One region of the Cobetia sp. D5 genome, then DNA from elsewhere that is predicted to be linked to it. Evidence: predicted binding sites of a transcription regulator. Region 1 holds the regulator's gene; the other holds the start of a gene.
The links. Region 1 encodes LexA, which represses DNA repair genes until DNA is damaged. Its sites were predicted from a motif close to TACTGTNTANNTANACAGTA; they were not measured.

Region 1 (7,521 bases):
CGGTGCCCTCGATCTCGCGGTCCGGTGAGCGGATCCAGTCGCCGACCTTGAAGGGCCGGTCGAGATGGATCATCAGGGCACCGAAGAAGTTGGCCAGCAGATCCCGCGCCGCAAAGCCGACCGCGATACCGCCGACACCCCCGAAGGCCAGCACCCCGGACAGCGAGACGCCGAGATTCTGCAGGATGGCCAGCCCCACCAGCACGACTACGACCGCCCGCAGCAGCTTGCTGATCGCCGAGGCCGTGGTGGCATCCATCGCGTTGACGTTGGTGCCGGGCGGCGGCATGGTGCGCAGCGCCTCGAAGCGCTTGACCATGCGGATCAACGCCCAGGCTAGTGCCAGCAGGGTCACGATCTGGCGCGCCGTGCCCAGGTACTTCTCGGCCCCGCCGAGGCTGAACTGGCCGGCGATGATGCCGAGCGCCAGCAACACCCCCATGCTGTAGAGCCAGAATGACAAGGGATGACGCAGGCCATGCACCAGGGCGTCATCCCACAGGTTGCGACTCTTCTCGGCATGCGTCGCCAGGCGGCTGAGCACCACTCGCTCGATGAGGTGCAGCAACAGCACCGCCAGCAGCAGCAGAGCGAGATTGATGCCCCACAGCGGCAGACCAAAGGTCTGCTCGACCCATTGGCGCAGCGGCTCGACCCATTGATTGATCATCTCTTCGGCGGGCGCTGCCAGCTTGTCGGCAGCAGCCTCGGTGGCGGATTGCTCAGCCATGGGAATTCCTTGCCAGTCTTCGACTCGAAAAAGGCACCGCGTGCCTGATTATTGCGCGCTACCGGACTCAGAGGCCGACCGTGCGTCAGACGACTCGGCGCCGCCTAGCGTGCCCGAGGGCATGGCAGCCTGCTGTGATGCCTGACTGGCCGCCATCGATTCGAGCCGCGCGTGGGTGCGCCGCCAGCGTGCCAGCCCCACCAGGCCATCCAGCGTCGGACGAGCTCGCGCATAGCGCAGCCGCGCCTGGCGCTTGCCACGGTGGCGCTGCTCATCGTCATCGAGGCTGTCGAGCACTTCGCGCGCGGCGGCCGGGTCATTGCAGACCAGCGCCATGTCGCAGCCGGCGTCCAGCGCCAGGCGCGCACGCTCTGCCGGACCACCTTCCGCGACAGCCGCCGCCATGCCGAGATCATCGGAGAAGATGGCGCCCTTGAAGCCGAACTCTTCGCGCAGCAGACCCAACCAGCTGGGCGAGAAGCCCGCGGGACGTGCATCGAAATCCGGATAGATCACATGCGCCGGCATCACGCCGCCCAGACGCTCGGCGAGGGCCGCGAAGGGCTTGAGGTCATGCTCGCGCAGCTCGCGGAACGGCCGCGGGTCGACCACGCGCTCCAGATGGGTATCTGCCGAGATGCCACCATGCCCCGGGTAATGCTTGCCGACGGCGGACATGCCCGCCTCCTGCAACCCGTCAATGAAGGCGCCGCCCACCGCGATGACGTCTTCCGGCGTGGCGCCGAAGCTGCGATCGCCAATGATGGTCGAGCCCGCCACATCGATATCCAGTACCGGCGCAAAGGTGATATCACAGCCGATGGCTGCCATTTCCATGCCCAGCAGCCAGCCGGCATCGCGTGCCAGTCCCAGGCCTGCGGCCTGGGCGTCTTCGCCGCAACCCTCACAGTCACGGCCGAGGCAGCACTGTGCCAGGCTGCGCATCGATGGCAGGCGTGTCACACCCTCGCGCAGACGCTGGACGCGCCCGCCTTCCTGATCGATGGCGATCAACAGGTGCGGATTGACGCTGCGAATCTCGCGGCTCAGCTCCAGCACCTGTTCGGGAGAGGCGCAATTGCGCGCAAACAGGATGACGCCCCCGACGGCAGGGCGTGCCAGCAGTTCACGTTCGTCGCGGGCGAGGGTCAGCCCCGCAACATCGACCATTACGGAGCCCAGTGGCTGTGTCATGTCATCCTTCCTGTCCATGGCCTGCGGCAGTGATATCCCGTGAAGAGAGGAATCACGACCGCCAGGACTTCATGTCTTTTACGGGGCTCGGCAGCCTGGAAGAAACGTGATGAATCAGGCTGCCAGCGCGAGGAAAGGCGCAATTCTAGCCGACTGAACCCCTATCGAACAGTCGCGGCCAGCTGCGCCCCGGCAAGGGGCTGTCACGTAGATTCCGGTGACAGCTCATGGAGGGTATCAGACTCGGACACCAACCCCTTCAGGCATGCAGCAGCACCGGGGTGCCGGGCACAGCCTCGGCAAAGAGTCGCAGCAGGTCGTCATCACGCAAGCGAATGCAGCCGTGGGACGCCGCTACCCCCATGGGCTCAGTGCTGGGCGTGCCATGAACATAGATGTAGCGGCGCAGGCTATCGACCCGCTCGCCGCGGGCATTGCGACCACGATTGACGCCGGACTCGCGGCCGCTGAGCCACAGAATGCGCGTCAGGATCCAGTCTCGCTCAGGATGCTCGGCAGCAAGCTCGGGCGTGAACACCTCGCCCGTGAAGCGCCGGCCGCGATAGACGGCGCCACACGGATTGCCCGCCCCGATGGCGGCACGAATCACATGCCAGCCGGTTGGCGTGCAACCGCTGCCGTCGAGCTCGCCGATACCGTTGAGGCCGCTGGAGATCGCGCAGGCGTGCACCAGCGCCTCAGGGTCAGCCGCGGGGGGCGGCGCATCACGACTGCCACTCGGCATGTCACTGCGTACCTCAAGGCTTTGGCGCGAGAGGTCCACCGCTACCCAGCAGGCCATCAGCTGGCCGCCTGGGTGACCGCCTCACCATCCCCGAGCGTGGCCGGCAACGGCGCTGCCATCGCCGCGACGACCACTGGACGCATGTGCTGGATCAGCTCGCGCACCGTGGTGTGATGGCCGTACTCGGCCTCCTCGATATCGCGCAGCGCATCCAGGCCCGAGAAGGTGAAGATCACGCTGCCGAGCATGAAGTGCAGACGCCAGAAGCGCTCGTTGTCAGGCAGATCAGGCGTCGCCAGCTTCAGAAGCTCGGCGAAGCGGCTGAAGACCGTGCCGTAGTGCTCGCGGATATAGCGCCGCATGTGGCCCTGACCCTGGGTATAGGCAAGCCCGAGCAGGCGCATGAAGGTACGCAGGCTGTTGCGCTCGGCCGGCACCTCCAGCACGGTACGCGCCATCACCTCCAGCAGGACCTCCAGCGGCACCTGACGCCCGGCGTATTGCTGCTCGATGCTGTCGAGTGCCGCGTGGAAACGCTCACTGAAAGGGTCGAGATAGCGCGCGAAGACCGCCTGGATCAGCGATTTCTTGGAGCCGAAGTGGTAGTTCACCGCCGCCAGATTGACCTTGGCCTTGCTGGTGATGTTGCGCAGTGAGGTCTCGGCGAAGCCGCGCTCGGCGAACAGCACCTCGGCAGTATCGAGGATGCGGGTAACGGTATCGGTCTGGGCCATGGGCGGAACCCTTGTCAGGTAGAAAAGGACTGGAGTCGTAGGTCACGGCGCAAGCCCCGCGCGGCGACTCTCTCATGAGGTGGTGCAGGTTCACCGCAAGGCGCGTTCGATCATGGCACCCGTGAGCACTACCATCGGCGAACATTCGTTTGAAACACTTTGATTCTAGCGCGCCATGCCATGACTGACAATTCTCTCGCGTTTCAAACGCCAGAGGTTTAGCCAAGCCTGATATTCCCTCAACGCTGACCATCCCGATTCAAGGGCTCGTCATGCTCGGTGACTGTCCACCCCGCCAGAGCCAGGCCGGGTTCATCTCCAGACATTCATCTCCAGACATTAATCTCCAGACATTCACTTCCAGACATTCCCATCAAGAAAGAATGCCTCGGATATCGGCACGAAAAGTCGCCAGACAGCGATATCTCGGCGACTACCTGCCCTTTGAGGCCACCACGCAAGCCACGATGCCTTGCATGACCGCCATGACTGGATACAATGACAGTTGTATGGATGCACACCCCGTGCCGTCAGCTCAAGATGCCGCCCAGGCCAAAGGCAATGCCATGACCCAGCCGCTTACTCCGCGCCAGCAGGATGTCTTCGACTTCATCATCAAGACCATCAAGTCCTCTGGCTACCCGCCGACGCGGGCCGAAATCGCCCAGGCGCTGGGCTTCCGCTCACCGAATGCTGCCGAGGAGCATCTGCGTGCCCTCAAGCGCAAGGGCGCCATCGAGATGGTGCCGGGCACCTCTCGCGGCATTCGCGTGCCGTCGCTGGCTGACGTCGACGACAGCGCCAACGATGGTCTGCCGGTGATCGGGGAAGTGGCCGCCGGCAGTCCGATTCTTGCCAGCGAGCATATCGACCGTCACTGCCCGCTGCCGAGCGACTACTTCTCGCCGGCTGCCGACTACCTGTTGCGCGTGCGCGGCGTGTCGATGAAGGACGTGGGAATTCTGGAAGGCGACCTGCTGGCCGTGCACCGCACCAGCAGCGTGCGTGACGGACAGATCGTGGTGGCACGTCTGGGGGATGAAGTTACCGTCAAGCGCTTCCGCCGTGACGGGCACTACGTGTGGCTGGAAGCCGAGAACGAGGACTTCTCACCGATCAAGGTCGACCTGCGCACGGACAGCCTGGAGATCGAGGGTCTCGGAGTGGGCGTCATCCGCGATGGCGGCCTGCACTGAGACCTTGACCAGCAGCGCTCTTCTCGCAAAGCTCTGAGCAACAGAAAAGCCGCACGTATTGCACAAAAAAACCCGCCTCGAGGCGGGTTTTTTTGTGCGCGAAGCACGAGCGATGAATCAGTGCACGATGCCTTCCGACTGCTCGTCCTCGTCTTCTTCGCCATCCCAGAGGCGAGTCCGGGTGATGGCGTGGTCGATCATCTCACGCGCGACCTCGAAACGATTGTCACGCAGCAGATCAGCGGCCTCGTCCGAAATGCGAATGCTGAGCAGCGGCTCACCTTCGCTTTCCGCGGCGCGCAGAATCACTTCACCATCTTCCATTTGCACAATTTCAAGTACGGCGGGATCGGACACGTCATTCCTCCTGCACGGCATCTCGCGAGATACCGGCGTCGTTGTAATCGTCAGCGCGACGGCTGGCAAGCCCGGCACCGCGTTGCCATCAGCGACGCAGAAAAAAGTACGACCACAGCCAGAGCCATGGTCGTACCGGAGAATGCAGGGCTTGCCACAATGCGATCAGTCTAGCACCCGTGAAGGCGAAACGTCACCCGATTGCCATGCGCCAGTCATCACCAGCGTGCAGCGCCAGATCAACGCCTTGACCTACCACTCGACACTCGACTCGCGCAGCTGCGGCAGCAGCGCCTTGAATGCCGTGATGGCGGCACTGAGACGCTCGGCCAGCGAGGCGCTCGAGGCTGCCGCGATGATCAGACCATCACCACGCGAACGCGATTCTTCGCGGCGCGCGACACCGCCTTCTTCATGCAGGCGGGCCACATCCGCGACCAGCTCAGACAACCAGCTGTCGGAACGCTCCAGCAGACTGCGCAGCTGCTCGACCTCGGCGATGGGCGTCGGTGGCGACGCCAGACGCTCGCGCCAGCTACCCTCTGGCCAGCGCGCCGTCACGGCACACTCTTCCAGCAATGACGCCAGCGCCAGCTCCAGCAGGGCGAGCGCGCCCTCTTCACCGGCCATGCGACGCGCCACGGCATGCTCATCGTCGCCAGAGGCTGCTGACTGGGCCAGCAGCAACTCGGCCTGATACAGCAGCTGATTGGTACGGGCACGCTGGCTCATCAGCTCTTGGCCCCCTTGCGCTTGTCCTCGACGACCCAGCGACCGTTGTCGTAGGTCGCCTTCCAACCGGTCGCCTTGCCTTCCTCATCGGTCATGACGTACTGAGCCTTGACCTTGCGCGAGAAGCGAATCTGCGCCGGACGTCCGTCCGGGTCCTGATCCGGGGCTTCGAGAATGAAGTGATACTTCTCCGGCAGCTCGTCGGCATGCGCCTTGAGCTCCTTGACCAGCGGCGGACGCGTCTCGCGATTCTTGGGGAACTGACTGGCCGCCAGGAACAGGCCACTGGCGCCATCGCGCAGCACGTAATGGTCCTCGACCTTGACGCAGGCAAGCTCCGGCATCGGAATCGGGTCCATCTTCGGCGGCGCCACCTCACCGGACTTGAGCAGCTTGCGGGTATTCTTGCAATTCTCGTTGGTGCAGCCGAAATACTTGCCGAAACGCCCGGTCTTGAGCTGCATGTCAGAACCGCACTTGTCGCACTCGATCACCGGGCCATCGTAGCCCTTGATACGGAACTGACCTTCCTCGACCTCGTGACCGACACAGTCCGGGCTATTGCCGCAGACGTGCAGCTTGCGCTGCTCATCGATCAGGTAGCTGTCCATCGCGGTGGCGCAGATCGGGCAGCGACGCTTGGCGCGCAGCGCATCCGTCTCGGCATCTTCACCGGCATCGGCCGCCACGGCTTCATCGCCCGGCAGCAGATCGATGGTGGTCTTGCAGCGCTCCTTGGGCGGCAGGTTGTAGCCGGAACAACCCAGGAAGACCCCGGTCGAGGCGGTACGAATCTGCATCTCACGCCCACAGGTCGGGCAGGCGATGTCCGTCGGCACCGGCTGGTTGGGACGCATGCCCTCTTCGGACTGGGCGTGGTCCAGCTCGGCCTTGAACTCGGCGTAGAAGGTGTCCAGCAGCTCGCGCCAGTTGCGTCCGCCGTTGGCCACCTCATCGAGATAGTCTTCCATGCGCGCCGTGAAGCCGAAGTCCATCAGATCCTTGAAGGACTCGCTGAGGCGATCGGTGACGATATCGCCCAGCTTCTCGGCGTAGAAGCGACGGTTTTCCAGCGCCACGTAGCCACGGTCCTGGATGGTGGAGATGATGGCGGCATAGGTGGATGGACGACCGATACCGCGCTTCTCCAGCTCCTTGACCAGACTGGCCTCGGTGTAACGCGCCGTGGGCTTGGTGAAGTGCTGCAGCGGCTGCAGCTCGACCAGGTCCAGCTTCTCGCCGATGGCGAGGTCCGGCAGCGACTGGTCCTCTTCCTTCTTGCCCATCGGCTTCATGACACGCGTGTAACCGTCGAACTTGAGCACACGGCCCTTGGCGCGCAGCTCGTAGCCATCCACTTCGATGGTCAGCGTGGAGGACAGGTATTCGGCCGGCAGCATCTGACAGGCCACGAACTGACGCCAGATCAGCTCATACAGGCGCTCGGCGTCACGCTCCATGCCGGCGAGATCGGTGGCGCGGCGCGACACTTCGGAAGGACGAATCGCTTCGTGAGCCTCCTGGGCGCCTTCCTTGCTGGAGTAGACGTTGGCCGCTTCCGGCAGGTAGTTGCTGCCGTATTCTTCGCTGATGAAGTCGCGCGCCGTGGCCACCGCGTCCGCCGACAGATTGGTCGAGTCGGTACGCATGTAGGTGATGTAACCCGCCTCGTAGAGACGCTGGGCCATCATCATGGTCTTCTTAACCGAGAAGCCGAGACGACCACTGGCCGCCTGCTGCAGGGTCGAGGTGATGAACGGCGCGTTCGGCTTGGAGCGCGTCGGCTTGTCTTCACGATTGGTGATCGCGAGCTTGGCCGTGCGCAGCGCCGCG
Region 2 (7,521 bases), 1.9 Mb from region 1:
AGGATGTCGGGACAGACAGTTGAGTCACGAAAACACGATGCTGAAAGAGGCTCGGCGATATTCATCTGCCGCACATGTTTAACAGCGCGTTTTCATAAAGACTTGTGCAGGACACTCGGGACAGTTAAGCGCCCACACCAGATCAAGGGCGATTATAGACCGAGTCAACTGCGAGGTGAAGTCTTAAATAACATGTTTCCAAAGTATGCAATCTTGCCGATCAATGCAATAGCCAGCAAAAAAACAGTACTCACTGCCCAGGCACTTCATTATCCCCTGTCACAACTGAAGACAGGCCTGCCAAAAGTGTCTCTGCAACAACACGAAGACGTCTTTACCACGACCTGATATCAGGCTTGAGGGCCCGCCATCACTGGACCTCCAATATTCACGGGATATGCACAATTCATGACAACAACCCACAAGGAAGTATTATGCAACCACTTTCCCGTTGGCGTGGCGGCGTCAGATTGCAGACTTTCGATGTAGAGCTGTCATTGCCTGCGCACCTCGAAAAGCATGCACCTGAACGAACAACAGAAGTCCATACTAAAGCAGGTGGCGAACTAATAGTGGTGCAAAATGCAACACTTTCTCCAGAAAGCGTCACTTCAAAAACACCGTCAACCTGATAGAATGGTCAAAGTTGACAAAGATTGAGCCGTCATCACGCCATTCCACTCTCCCGCCACTCGCAGAGACACTCCATGCCATTTTCCCAGATGCCGACCCGCGATACGGACTCACTTTCTCTCTGGCACCCTTATACCCAGATGCAGGACATGCAAGCGCCACTGGAGGTGGTCGGCGGCACGGGAGCCCGCATGACACTGGCGGGAGGTGAGACACTGCTGGATGCGACATGTTCCTGGTGGTGCATGATCCATGGCTACGGACACCCACGTCTCGTCGCGGCCATTCAGCAGCAAGCGGCAGAACTCTGCCATGTGATGCTGGGCGGCATTCGCCATCGACCGGCCAAGGAGCTTGCCGATGCGCTGGTGCGCGTCACCCCCGAGGGCCTGAATCATGTCTTCTTCTCGGATAGCGGCTCGGTGGGCATGGAAGTCGCCATGAAGATGGCAGTGCAATATCAGCAACAGCGCAAAGACCGCGATGACACGCGGGGACGAACGCGCATGCTGTCATTGATGAAGGCCTATCACGGCGATACGGCGGGCTGCATGGCAGTGTGTGACCCCGAGGAAGGCATGCATTCCTTGTTCGCCGATTTCCTGCCCAGACACCATTTCGCACCGGCGCCGACTGCCGGTTTCAGCGCCAGTCGTGAAGAGGTAGCAGACGATATCAGCGCATTGCGCGCCTGTCTGGAAACACACCAGCATGAGATAGCGGCATTGTTGATGGAGCCTCTCTTGCAGGCGGCAGGTGGCCTCAACATGTACTCGCCCTACTATCTCGAGGCGGCGCGCGAGTTATGTGATGAGTTCGGGATCGTATTGATCTTCGATGAAGTCGCGACCGGTTTCGGTCGGACCGGCAAGATGTTTGCCTGTGAACACGCCAATGTCTCTCCCGACATCATGGTGCTCTCCAAGGGACTGACGGGGGGATATCTGGGACATGCCGCCACCCTGGCCCAGAGTCATATCTTCCATGCATTTGATGGCGAGGATGCCAATAGCGCCTTCATGCACGGCCCGACCTTCATGGGCAATCCGCTGGCCTGTCAGGTAGCACTGGAAAGTCTCGCGGTATTCGAGGAAGAGAATTATCTGGGCAAGATTGCCGAGCTCAATCAATTGTTGCGCGACACCCTGCTGAATTTCTCCCACCCCGCCATTCGCGATATACGCGTATTGGGTGCCACGGCGGTGATAGAAGTGCACGATGCCAGCAGTCTGGCAGGCGCTCAGGCCCATGCCCGTAAACTGGGTGTCTGGTTACGCCCCTTCGGTCGCTGGCTCTATACCATGCCGGCCTATATCACCTCGCCGCAGGACTTGCGCCAGATCACCCATGCGATGACCAGCTACTTCGAGACCCTGGAACACTGATGCACTGATTGCACTGATACACAACACGACTGCCCCTGGCGATGTTCATCAAAGGCGATTGCCATCAGCGACAAGCACCATCAGGGGCAGCCACTCTCGAGCGCCACCAGTCTCGAAAGCTATCACCATCAGAGACATTCACCCCCACAGACGGGCTTCGAGTGCCTGATAATCCTCTGGCGAGAGCTGACCGCCCTTGACCAGCTTCTTGAGGAAGTGACGATAACGACGCGCGACCTTGCGCCGCGCCAGCCAGGCGACACTGGTCGCCAGCGGAATGAAGTCAGGATTCGAGATACCGTCGATCAGCCACAATCTGGGCGGCTGGTCGTCGCTGAACTGGACCACGATATTGCGATCATTGAGATCAGATGGAATCAACCAGCGTTTCTCGAGATAGCGATAGAGATTGGCCAGCTCGCTCACCAGCACCTCGGTGCTCAGGCGCTCGGGGGTCTCGAGATGCACCTCGCGCAGTCGGCGTGACGTGGAGCCGTCACTGTCGAGAATCAGATCGAAGACCAGCCCGAGCCCCTCGGCGGTGGCGACACTGCCGTGGTAGGCAGGCACATAGGACCAGTCGCGCATGCCACGTCTGACCAGGCCCTCGAAATAGCGTTGCTCGCGTTCATTCTGGCGGCTGCCCTTGTCAGGGTAACGCGGGACCTTGATGCAGCGATGGGGGTCGTTCGGGTCCTGATAGACACGCCGATCATTTCCCATGCCGATGACGCGGGCATTTTCCAGCTCCAGCATGCGCACTCCTGTTGAATAACGCCTGCGACTGCAGCCGCCGGGCAGCGTGGCATTCTACAAAAAGCCGTCATGGCACGCCAACTTGTGGCATTTGGCGGCGCCCACGTTCATCGGCCATTCAGCTTGCGTTGCCCTTCTGGTAAGATAATGCGCCGTTTTTGACGGCATTCAGGAGGAAGCCGCAGGAACACTGCGACAGCAAGGCATTCGTCACGAATGTACACGTCATGCGAGGCATTGCCCCGGGATCGGGTGGCCACGCACCCACAGTTCGCCCGCTCTGTCCGCAACACTCCCAAAGCTGGCACAACCCCACATAGAGGTACTCGCATGAATGCGGTAATTCTGGCCGTCCTGGTCATGGTCGGCCTGTCGTTGGCTCGCGTCTCGGTCGTCTTCGCGCTGGTCGCCGGCGCCCTGGTCGGCGGTCTGTTCAGCGGCCTGTCTCTGACCGACACGCTCGGCGCCTTCAATGACGGTGTCGGCGGCGGCGCCAAGGTCGCGCTGGCCTACGCCACCCTCGGTGCCTTCGCCGTCGCCCTGTCTCGCTCCGGTTTGCCGGACCTGCTCGCCGCACGCCTGATCGGACTGCTCAATGGCGAAAGCACGCCGCGCCGCCAGACGGCCATCAAGTACGGCCTGCTGGGCAGCGTGACTCTGGTCGCGATTTCCTCCCAGAACCTGATTCCGGTCCACATCGCCTTCATCCCGATCCTGATTCCGCCGCTGCTGGTCGCCATGAACCGCCTGCGCCTGGATCGTCGTGCCGTGGCCTGTGCACTGACCTTCGGCCTGACCGCGCCCTACATGCTGCTGCCGGTCGGTTTCGGCTCCATCTTCCTCAACGACATCCTGCTGGCCAATATCAATGAGGCCGGCCAGTCGCTCGGTCTCGACGTGACCCGCGGCATGGTGCCGATGGCGATGGCGATTCCCGTCGGCGGCATGTTTCTCGGCCTGCTGACGGCGCTGTTCGTCTCCTACCGCAAGCCGCGTGACTACGCGACCCGCGAGATCAAGTCCAGCAACGTACCGCATCACACGCCCATGCACTCGCCGTCCAAGAGCGGCCTGATCATGGCAGGTATCGCCATCATCGCCGCCCTCGGCATTCAGCTGTATTCCGGCTCGATGATTCTCGGCGGCCTGGTCGGCTTCGCCATCCTCTCGCTGGGTGGTCTGTTCAAGTGGAACGAAGCGGATGACCTCTTCACCTCCGGCATGCGCATGATGGCGCTGATCGGCTTCATCATGATCTCGGCGGCAGGTTTCGCTTCCGTGATGAAGGCCACCGGCGACATCCAGACCCTGGTCGACGCCTCCTTCCACATCATCGGTGACAACAAGCCGCTGGCCGCGCTGGTCATGCTGATGGTCGGCCTGTTCATCACCCTCGGCATCGGCTCCAGCTTCTCGACCATTCCGATCATTGCCGCCATCTACGTGCCGCTGGCGCTGCAATTCGGCTTCTCGCCGCTGGCCACCGTCGCGCTGATCGGCACCGCTGCCGCGCTGGGGGATGCCGGCTCACCTGCCTCTGACTCGACCCTCGGCCCGACGGCCGGCCTGAATGTCGATCAGCAGCACGACCACATCTGGGACAGCGTGGTGCCGACCTTCATCCACTACAACATCCCGTTGATCGTGTTCGGCTGGGTGGCCGCGATGACGCTGTAATCCGCTGAGCGACAGCCTCGCGCCCAAGCGAGATGCCAGACATGCCAACGCCCGACAGAGAGGACTCTCCTCCCTGTCGGGCGTTGTCGTTGCGGAGCCGGCTCAGGCGCAATGAATGGGCACAGCTACTGGACAGCCATCCAGTCTTTTAGCATGATGCGCGCATGCGCAAGATCCTCCACGCCGACTGCGATTGCTTCTATGCCGCCGTCGAGATGCTCCGCCATCCCGAGTGGCGCGAGGTGCCCATCGCCATCGGTGGCCGCACCGAGCAACGCGGTGTCATCGCCACCTGCAACTATCCCGCGCGTGCCTTCGGCGTACGCTCGGCGATGTCGACTGCCCGCGCGCTGCGCCTGTGCCCTCAGCTGATTCTGGTGCCCCCGGACTTCGAGCGCTACCGCGCCGTCTCCGCCGAGATCCAGGCACTCTTCCATGAGCTGACACCCCTGGTGGAGCCCCTCTCGCTGGATGAGGCCTATCTGGATGTCAGCGCCGTGACTGACTTTCAGGGCAGCGCCACCTGGATGGCGCGCTGGTTGAAGGAAGAGGCGCTCAAGCGCACCGGCATCACCCTCTCCCTTGGCGTGGCCGCCAACAAGTTTCTGGCCAAGATCGCCAGTGACTGGGAAAAGCCCGACGGCCTGACGGTGATCACGCCCGAGACCAGCGACGCCTTCATCCGCCAGCTGCCCGTCGGCAAGCTGCACGGGGTCGGCCCCGCGACGCTGGCGCGCCTGACACGCCTGGGCATCACCACCTGCGAGGACATGCGCACCACGCCGTTGACGACCCTGGCCGAGCACTTCGGCAAGTTCGGCACCCGCCTGCACGAACTGGCGCACGGCATCGATGAGCGACCGGTGCGTGTCGAGCGCGAGCGCAAGTCGATCAGTGTCGAGCACACCTTCGATCACGACCTGCCTGATCTGCCAGCCTGCCTCGAGCGCCTGCCTGCGCTACTCGAACGCCTGACCAGCCGTCACGCCCGCCATGACCAGCCGGTGCTGGCCAAGCAGTTCGTCAAGATCCGCTTCAGCAACTTCGAGAGCACCACGCTGGAAAGCCTGCTCCCCGCCTCGACCACCACGCTGCCGAGCGCCAACAGCTTCGCCCTGCTGATGGAGCAAGCCTGGCAACGCGGCCATCGACCTGTCCGCCTGCTGGGTGTCGGCGTGCGCCTCAAGGCCCGCGAGGACGCCCAGCAGCTGGGATTGTTCTAGCTCACGCCAGGCGCCCACCCCATCCCGAAAACAACAAAGCCGGCACCTGAAACAGGTACCGGCTTCTTCGTCACGACCTCAGGTCGATGACAGACTCATGCGCTGAGCAAGCGAGGCTCAGGCGAAGACGATGGTCTTGTTGCCGTGGATCAGCACGCGATCCTGCAGGTGCCAACGCAGCCCGCGCGCCAGCACTTTCTGCTCGACATCACGGCCGATGCGCACCAGTTCCTCGGCGGTATGGCAGTGAGTGACGCGGTGGATGTCCTGCTCGATGATCGGGCCGGCATCCAGCTCTTCGGTCACGTAATGGCAGGTCGCGCCGATCAGCTTGACCCCACGCCCGAAGGCCTGGTGATACGGCTTGGCGCCCACGAAGGAAGGCAGGAAGCTGTGGTGGATGTTGATCAGGCGACCGGCATAGCGCTCACACAGGCTCGGCGGAATGATCTGCATGTAGCGCGCCAGCACGATGCAATCGGCCCGGGATTCTTCCACCAGACGCTCGACTTCGGCAAAGGCCGGCGCCTTGTCATTCTTGTCGACCGGCACGTGATGGAACGGAATGCCGTGCCATTCCACCAGCGAACGCATGTCATCGTGGTTGGAAATGACGCAGGGAATCTCGCAATCCAGATCACCGGACTGCCAGCGATGCAGCAGGTCCACCAGGCAATGGGAGTCCTTGGAGACCATCAGCACGACACGCTTCTTGGCGGCGGTGTCATGCACGCGCCACTGCATGCCGAACTCTTCACCGATCGGGGCGAAGCGCTTGCCGAGCTCAGCGGCGCTCAGGCCGATGGTCTCGGGGTTGATCTCATAGCGCATGAAGAAACGACCGGCGCCAAGATCAGAATGCTGATTGGCTTCGGTGATCCACCCGCCCTGCTCGGCGATGAAAGTGGAAACTCGGGCAACAATTCCGACCTGATCAGGGCAGGACACCACCAGGCGATAGGCGTGAGACATCGTAAGTTCAACCATTGTGATAGCGGGAATGATGTTCAGCCGGCGAAGCGCCGGCCTGCGCGAGGAATCATGACACCGCCCGTAAGCAGCCCCTCGGCAAAGGTGGGCTATTGTAGCTGATCACGCGGCCTGAAACAGTGCTGCGCCCCGATTCTGTCCATATGGTCAATACGACATTGCGATCAGCGGCCATCACGCCGGCCCACCTCAAGGCGTCACGCGGACGGTTGGGCCGCTCTCGAATTGACGCGATCGGACAACAGCGCCATTTGTGGCGCTTCGCGGGATTCCCGTATAGTTGAGCCACATTTTATAGATGGCATGACATCCATGTTGAAACCCCGCGTTCAAGTCCGTCAGAGACAACGTCCGCCGCTGCACCTGCTACCGCTGGGTGGCTGCGGCGAGATCGGCATGAATCTGACGCTTTATGGTTATCAGGATCACTGGATTGCCGTGGATTGCGGCATGATGATTCGCCAGGACCTGCCGGAAGGTCCGCTGCAGGTGCCGGATATCGAGTCCCTGGCAAGCCTGGGCATCAGCCCGCAGATGCTGGTGATCACCCATGGCCACGAAGACCACATCGGCGCGGTCGCCTGGCTGTGGCCGAAATGGCGCTGCCCGATCATCGCCACGCCCTTGGCGGCTGGCCTGCTGCGCGCCAAGTTTGCCGAGCGCGAGCTGGAAACCTCGAGCCTGCAGATCATCGAGGTGGATGAAGGCTTCGAATCCGGCCCCTTCGCGCTGCGATTGTTGCCGCTGACCCACTCCATTCCGGAAAGCTGCTCGTTGCTGATCGTCACGCCGGAATATCGCGTGATGCATACCGGCGACTGGAAGTTGGACCCGGAGCCGCTGATCGGCGAGCCCAC

Region 2: a site for LexA is predicted at 4,578-4,597, ahead of dinB (DNA polymerase IV). Genes of this name have one in related genera too.

The regions. Positions count from the first base shown of each region.
Region 1 is NZ_CP142020.1:990,563-998,083, reverse strand. Features, by position in the region: gene U0O11_RS04250 (mechanosensitive ion channel family protein) at 1-730, opposite strand, end outside; gene nagZ (beta-N-acetylhexosaminidase) at 779-1,924, opposite strand; gene U0O11_RS04240 (L,D-transpeptidase family protein) at 2,184-2,726, opposite strand; gene U0O11_RS04235 (TetR/AcrR family transcriptional regulator) at 2,726-3,403, opposite strand; gene lexA (transcriptional repressor LexA) at 3,970-4,599, shown strand; gene U0O11_RS04225 (hypothetical protein) at 4,717-4,956, opposite strand; gene U0O11_RS04220 (DUF6586 family protein) at 5,209-5,688, opposite strand; gene topA (type I DNA topoisomerase) at 5,688-7,521, opposite strand, start outside.
Region 2 is NZ_CP142020.1:2,875,273-2,882,793, forward strand. Features, by position in the region: gene U0O11_RS11960 (hypothetical protein) at 435-632, shown strand; gene bioA (adenosylmethionine--8-amino-7-oxononanoate transaminase) at 708-2,018, shown strand; gene U0O11_RS11970 (YrbL family protein) at 2,157-2,774, opposite strand; gene U0O11_RS11975 (Na+/H+ antiporter family protein) at 3,105-4,451, shown strand; gene dinB (DNA polymerase IV) at 4,616-5,674, shown strand; gene purU (formyltetrahydrofolate deformylase) at 5,792-6,646, opposite strand; gene U0O11_RS11990 (ribonuclease J) at 7,061-7,521, shown strand, end outside.